2 regions of the Methylovorus glucosotrophus genome follow, and region 1 is predicted to be linked to the other one. Evidence: riboswitches for the same ligand, from Rfam matches in the RefSeq annotation. Region 1 holds a riboswitch; the other holds the start of a gene.
The links. A riboswitch is a leader RNA that binds a small molecule or an ion and turns the genes downstream of it on or off. The one in region 1 is predicted to bind cobalamin.
Positions count from the first base shown of each region.

Region 2: it holds a riboswitch for cobalamin, as region 1 does, so the genes downstream of both, FNL37_RS04520 (TonB-dependent receptor) here and FNL37_RS11415 (TonB-dependent receptor domain-containing protein) in region 1, are expected to answer to the same signal.

Region 1 is NZ_VMSE01000002.1:96,525-100,370, forward strand. Features, by position in the region: gene FNL37_RS11415 (TonB-dependent receptor domain-containing protein) at 49-1,923, opposite strand; cobalamin riboswitch at 2,031-2,236, opposite strand; gene FNL37_RS11420 (hypothetical protein) at 2,415-2,978, opposite strand; gene FNL37_RS11425 (TonB-dependent receptor domain-containing protein) at 3,076-3,846, opposite strand, start outside.
Region 2 is NZ_VMSE01000001.1:960,208-964,053, forward strand. Features, by position in the region: gene FNL37_RS04520 (TonB-dependent receptor) at 1-1,611, opposite strand, end outside; cobalamin riboswitch at 1,728-1,923, opposite strand; gene FNL37_RS04525 (hypothetical protein) at 2,115-2,603, shown strand; gene FNL37_RS04530 (patatin-like phospholipase family protein) at 2,635-3,570, opposite strand.

The DNA.
Region 1 (3,846 bases):
CATTGCCTCTTGCATGGCCTATCGTTTTGCCGCTGCTCTTTGCTCGCCTTAAAGCGCAGGCGAATAACGCAGGGTGACAAACAGATTAGTACCAAAGGTTCCGTAGTTCTGTGCCAACTCATACTCGCGATCAAACAGATTGTTGACGCGCGCATTCACTGACCAGTCCTGGTTGATGCGGTAATTGGTAAACACATTTACCAGGGTGTAACCGCTCAAGCGATTGGTGTTGGCAGCATCATCAAAACGATGGCCGGAGCTTTCGATTTCACTGCCAAATTGCCAGTCGCCCCACGTTTGGGTTAAGCCCAGCGCGCCATGCTCACGGGCGCGGCGTGGCAGCCAGTTGCCGGTATTGGCATCTTCCGCGCGCTGGAAGTCAGCATTGCCATACACTTGTGTGCGGTCCCAGTTGCCGTTATAGCTCAGCGTCAATCCTTTGAGCTCGGCTTCGTTAACATTGAGCGGGGTTAATACTGTCCCGACGCGAGTGTTGACGATCAGGTCATCGACATTGTTTTTGTAGTAAATGGCACCCAGACGATGATGGCCTTGCGTATATTGCAGACCCACTTCGCGGTTCTCGGCTTCTTCGGGCTTGAGGTTGGCATTGCCAACAAATCCAGATTGCAGAGGGCTATATAGCTGATTGAATGTAGGCGCACTGAACGCGGTGCCATAGGAGGCGTGTGCACGCCATTCCGCGTTGATCTGGTAACCATAGGCCAGACTGCCGGTGGTTTTATCCCCAAATTGCGAATTCTGATCCAGGCGAGCGTTGGCCTGAAATTGATGACTGCCGAGTTTGTACTGCCAGCCCGTCAGATATGACTGAATATTGCGTTCATCCTTGGCAAATGTGGTGGTTCCTTCCACTTTTTGCTCGCGACGCTCGGCACCCAGGGTAAATAAGCCTATATCCGTGGTGATGTCGTTTTGCCATGCATATTGCGTCTGCGTGGTCTTGAATAGCGAACGGACTTTCAGGGTATTGGCTGTGTTGGGGCTGAATGACTCCAGATTGTCCTCACTCTGGCCGACGCTGAAATTGCTCAGCCAGTTTTCGGTGAACTGATTTTTGCTGTAAATCGAGACCAGGTTTTGACGGCGGTTTCCATAAAAATCAAAGCGGTTTCTAGGGTTGGCGAGGGGGGTAATGTTGCCGCCATCGTAGTGATTGGTGCCTTCGTTCAACCAACCTTGTATGCCGAGTTCGTGGTTTTCGCTGAAGTGCTGGGCCAGCTTGAGTGAGACATTGCGGTTGCTGTAACCATCGTCGTCCGGGTTATACGTGATCAGGGTTTTATTCGCAATTGCAGAGACGCCATTGGTGGAACTGGCGCCGGCCTGCACGCTGAAACTGGTGTTTTCTACGCGTCCAGCAATTCCTGCCGTGGCGCTGCTGCTGCCATAGGTGCCCAGGCCCACGCTCGCATTCAGGCGCGGTTTGCCTTTGCCGGATTTGGTAAAAATCTGGATGACGCCGCCGATGGCGTCTGCGCCATACAAGCCGCTGGCCGGGCCGCGCAGGATTTCGACACGCTCAATCTGGTCGAGTGGAATGTTTTCAAGTGCTGTAGTGCCTGTCGTGGCAGAGTTCACACGCAGACCATCAATCAGCACCACAGTATGTGTGGCGTTGGCACCACGAATAAAGACATCAGCAGATTTGCCGGTGCCGCCATTCTGTACGATCTGCACGCCGGGCTGCATGGCGAGCAGTTGCACCAGGGTCGTCTGACCGGCTTTCTGAATCTGATCCTGGGTAATCACGGAAATATCGCCCAGCGCATCGCTGACTTTTTGTTCGGTGCGGGCGGCGGTGACGACGATGTCTGACAGCGTGGTATCGGCCGCCAGTGAATTGAATGAATGCGCAAACAAAGGCGCAAACGCGATGGCGAGTGCAGAACGGTGAAGCATGGAATTTTCCTTATGCTGTTCCCGGCAACGCTTGCGCCTGTGGCGTGGTAATCAAGACAGAGTGGAGAACAGCTGAAGCGAGTCTGGTGACGCTGCAACCCCGCAGCAATCCCTTGAATCATCAGGCCGGTCTCCGGGCTCATACGTTTTGTTAATCCGCCTTCCCATGGCTATGCACAGTGGCGTGTAGGATCAACCACACGTAATTACCGTTGCGGGGGCAGCACAGGGTTTGTTTGTGAAAACGCACCTGTTTCCCAGTTTCACCTCATCGCAGAATAGCGACTTCGGCACCTGAACAACTGCGTGAATTATATGCGATGTCGCCGAAAATAAACAGGCGGGGAAATGCGGTTGAGGAAAAGCGAGGAACGAATGTTAGGCGTTTGGAGATACACTTTTTGCCAGCTTGTATGCATGCAGCCCAGCAGATTGCCGGGCTGAGAATGTTGATGGACTGACGTGGGGCGCTACACGCTACCCGACAAAGATTAAAGCGATATGCGGCTGGGAGCGGCGATACGCAATTTGAATAAACGGGCTGCCAGCCAACCAATCGCCACATACATCAACGCGTAGCCTACATAGGGCATGTAATACTTGGCTACGCGGACGCTAAATTCGGTAATGGTCAGGCTATCCACTTTGTCTGAAAACGCAAACCAGAATGCATTGGATACCACAAAAGCAATGCTGGTGGAGCCCCAGGCAAACAATGCAAATGGCAAGATGGAAAATGGCTTGTCACTATCCGCCAGTAACCGTCCCGCGCCCCATACCAGGCCATAGGTGGGAATCAGGCCCCAGTAACCAGGCGACATGCAGTAATCCGACACGCCTTGCCAGCCCATGGCATACCCATCCATGCCAAATGCCGCAATCAGCGCCAGCCCCAGCCAACCGGTGTTCGTAATCAGCAAGCCGCCCATGAACAGCACCGCCAGCGTGGCGTCAGGCAGGTAAACATCATTGCCGAAATGCTGGGTGCGAGTGGCGATGATCAAAAGAATCAGGATAGCGCCCACCCAGAAAGACTGCTTGTTGTGCTGCGGCATTTCGTCAAAACTCCGTTGTGCTTGCTTAGTGCCTTGGATTGTAACCTCAAACTGGTAGATTTAAAAAAAGACCCTCCATAAATGAAGGGCCTGAACTTTATTTTGAAGGCGAGTAACGTACACTGATGAAGAGATTGGTCCCAGGGGTACCGTACGGTGGTGCAGTAGGGGTGAAGGTCGTAGCGGTTGTTACCAAGGTGTAGTCTTTATCCAGCAAATTATTCAGTCTTGCATTCAATGACCAGTCTTCATTGATTTTGTATTTTCCAGTGAGATTAACCAGGGTGTAACCAGCCATAACGATTTGGTTCTCAGGATCATTGAAGCGCTTGCCACTGGCGATTACTTCTGTCCCGATCTCAAACTTTCCCCATACCTGCCCCAGCCAGAGAGAGCCATATTGACGTGCCCGACGGGCAATCACTTTTCCGGTATCTTCATTCCGTGGATCTTGTACATCTGCGCTTGCTCGCAGGTGATAATTTTCTATCCAGCCCTCATAGCTTAATGTGGCGCCTTTAATTTTGGCGGAGCCTACATTGCTGGGAAAATCTGTCAGGGTGCCATTTGTACCCACCAGCAGGTTGTCAATTTCGTTATGGTAGGCCGTCAAGCTGATACGGTGATGTCCTTGATCGTAGACAACGGCCGCTTCGGTATTGCGTGATGTTTCAGGTTTAAGGTTGGGGTTGCCTTGATAGGTATAGCCAAATCCATAATCCTGAAATGGAAGATATAAATCATTAAAGGTCGGTGCCCGGAAGGCTGTACCAAAGCTTCCATTCACGCGCCAGTAATCATTAAGGCGATACCCATATCCTATGTTCCCGGTGGTATGTTCCCCAAATTGGGAGTTATTGTCTCGGCG
Region 2 (3,846 bases), on a different contig from region 1:
GATGTCGTCCTTGGCGATGTGGTACAGCGCCAGCGTCACTTCGCCTTTGCCGTGATCCAGCATGTGCTTGATGCCGACTTCGGCCTGTTTGGCGGTGGTCAGCTTGTAGGCTTTGCTGCCGGGACGCAAGGAGACGATGGACGATACCGGGTCCGAGCCCTGGCTGTATTGCCCATACACGGCCAGGCCAGGAGTAGCGGTGAACACCGTGCCCAGGCGATAGGAAAAGGGCGAGTAATCCTTGTCGAAGGAAGTGCCCTTGATGAAGTTCTGATGATCGACATTGATCCAGTCCTGGCGCAAGCCTGCGGTGAGTTTCAGTCGCTCGGTCAGGTCCAGCGCATCTTCCACAAACAGGGCGTTTTGCAAGGTGCGTGCCTTGAATTCGGGGATGGTCGGGTCCAGCGCGGCATCGGAGTAGTAACCCGGCGCAAAACCCTTGGCCGGCACGGTGTTACTTCCATCCGTGCCATCATAAAAGTTGTCGATATAACGCAGATCCACGCGCGTGGTTTCCCAGCCCATGGCCCAGCGGTTCTTGTGGCCGAAGGCATCGGCTATGCTGGCCAGTTCCAAGCGGTTGCCCAGCTGTTTCAGCTGGTGTTTGATCTCGGTATAGCCCGATCGCGTTACGGTATTGCTGGCACTATCGAGAGCATAGTATTCCAGGTTGCGCCAGTGGCGGCGGCTGTTAAACCAGTAGCTGATGTTGGTGAGTTTCAGGCTATCTGAAATATCCCATTCCACCTTGGCGCGCAGGCGGTCATCGGCAAAATCCATGGCACTGTCTTGCACGTTGTAATTCTGCTTGCGCAGGCTGCTGTCGATGCGGCCATCGCGCAAAGGGATGCCGGTGTAGGTGGTCGGGGAGTCTTTGCTATGATCAAAGGTGAAATCGACGCGCAGACGATCGCTGGGGACCAGTTGCAGGCCGCTCATGAGCTTGCGGCTCTGATGCTCGCCACGGTCCACATAGCCATTGCCGCCGGTGGCGGAGGCATCAATGCGGAATGCGCCTATCTCGCCCACGGCCCCGGTGCCTCCCACGCCAGCGCGGTATTCGCCGCGGGTGCCCCAGCCGGTCAGTGCTTCAAATGAAGCTTCACGGCTCGGCGCCTTGCGTATGCTGTTGATGATGCCACCCACGGTGCCGGTGCCAAACAACACCGAAGCTGGCCCGCGCAACACCTCGATGCGTTCATAGCCCCAGGTGTCGGAGGGAAACGTGATCGTGCTGGCGGCGGTCAAGAGCCGTACGCCATCTTCTGCCTGACCGATGGAATCATTGCCGCTAAAGCCGCGCGCTGAAAAGGCATTGCCCACGCCGAGATTGCTGATGTCGCTGATACCGGTGCTGCGTGATATGGCTTCGCGGATACTGATATCGCCGCGGCGGCGTATGGTGTCGGCATCCACAGCCTCAATGCTGGCGGGCGTTTCAAATGGCGTCAGGCCGAGGCGGCTGCCGGTGGAAAGTGGCTGTTTGAGGCGGGATTCGGGTTTGAGGCTTTGTGCGGATACTTCGACTTCTTCCAGCGGCTGAATATCTTCAGCGTAAGCGGACACGGAAAAAAGCAAGCCGGTCAGGCTCGCCATGGCAGTGCGTTTCATGGGCGTTTCCTAAATGTTCGCATGCGACCCCGCATGCCGATTCATCATGGAAAAACCACAGAGCCTGAGTATGAGATGGCTGATCAGCCTTGCCCAAACACCGCGCCCCGCGGTAGTTCCTTCGTGACTGGCAGGCCGGTCTCCGGGCTCGCGAGGCTTGATGCACCGCCTTCCCAGGCACAAGGCCCAGTGGCGTCGATGGCACATCCATACTCGCTTACCGTTGCGGGGGCAGCACAGGCATTTCACCTGTTTCCCGTTTCACCTTTCCCCTCGAGCGAGAGGGCAGGCACCTGGCAGTGTGCATAGATTATAAAGGGGAAGCTTGAATAAGTATTAAGAAATGTTAAGAGGCACGCGCAGTGGGCCTTTGGCAGGAGAAGGTGACAATTCTGTCACCCCTGGATCGACGGATTTTGCATGGGCTGTATACTTTCTGCATAAGTCTTGATCTGGCTACATGAGGCCTTTCAGCTCGTGAAACTCTCTTAATTATTGTGCGCATGAACCTTCTGTTTATATCCGCGAAGCTTGCCCGGCTGGTGCCGCTATTTGGCGCTGCCGGACTGCTGTTGACGCTATCTGCCTGCGACAAACTGCCCGGCTGGGCGGCTGCCTTGCTGCATACTGAGGTCAAGACCAGCCCACTCTCGGGGCCAGACAAAAACCGGGATGGCATACGCGATGATATTGAGCCGCTGATTGCGCAATCCTCCAGCTTGCCTGAGGTGATTTCGGTCAGAACGACCTATGCGAAATCGCTGCAAAAGATCGTGGAGTTTGATTTTGAGCATGCCCAGATGCTGTCCGTGTTGAAGTCGGAATACTCCCGCAGCCTGGCTTGTGCCATGCTGGTGGACGATGGGTTTATCGACAAGCTGAATAGCGCGACTTTCAACACCCCGCAGCGGATTCAGCAGCAGGATGTGTTTCAGAAGAGCATCAGCGGACAGGCGTTTGATTTTGATTCCCTGTCACGTTTGTGCAGTTAGCCGGGGCATTGCATGGTGATGCTGGCAGCGCTTAGCGCGCCAGCGCCTGATAGATCGTCTCCAGCGTGGCCTTGTTGGCTTTGATCAGTTTTTTGGCTTCCGCTTTCAGGTTTTCAATATTGCCCTTGGTGGCGTTATCCATGTCATCCGAGGCGATGCTCAATTCCGTTTGCAGCCGGTAGTAATGGTCGCCCAGTATCATCTGCATCTGGTAATTGGCGGCATCGGCCACGCCATCAAACATGCAGCTCAACAGCGGTAGCACCCAGCCAGCCTTGCCCCAGTCTTTCGCCTCATCAAAGGTAATCGGCCTGATCAGCTCGCCGGTGCCTAGCGAAACCAGCAGAAACTCGGTTTCATCCGGGAAAATGCGTTTGGCTTCGGCATAAGCCGATACCGAGGGCGAATTGATAAATACGCCACCATCCACCAGGGTTTTCAGCGAGCCTGCTACTTCGATCTGGGTGGGTTCAAAATAGGTAGGCGCGGCCGATGTGGCACGCGCCACGTGTTTGAGCAGCAGCGGTTTGTGTTCATCTTTCCAGCTCTTGAAAAAAATAGGCTCGCGGTTTTGCAGGTCATAGCTGGTGATCAGGGTGTTGGTCAGGCAGTCCTGCAGCGCGTCGTCTTCAAAATACTCCTGCAGCACCTGCTCAATGCCATCGGCGGAGTAAAGCTCATCGGCAATCCCGCCTATGGAGGACACGCCCTTCCACAGCGAGCGCGAGAAGATCTCCTTGCCACGGGTTTCATAGATATTCACCAGATCTTTCGCCGCATATCTTGCCTTGCCCGAGGCATCTTTCCTGGCGCAGCCTATCGCCAGAATGCCGCCGGTCGACGTGCCCGCAATCAGGTCAAACAATTGCCAGACCGGCTTGCCCAGATGGGCCTCGATATCGGTCAGTATCAGTGCCGGGATCAAGCCGCGGATACCACCCCCATCAATGCTTAAAATTGTTTTCATCTCAATCCTCCTGAAAGTGTTGATCTGTAAAGCAGCTTCAAGTCTTGCGTATCGTTTTGCCCCGGTGCGGTGCAACTTCTGTGCGTGTGCTGAAATGAGAAATGCAGTGCATGCGCGCACCCGGTTTATTTTATATTATTCAGTTGCTTACTGCTGGGTGCCAGATGCATATTAAGCCTGTTTGGGCGCTAAAGGGAATCAAATCATCCAGAGTCTTCGATATGCGGCCCTCAGGCTGCAAGTCTGGTCACCCCATATGCGATAAGTCATTGCTAT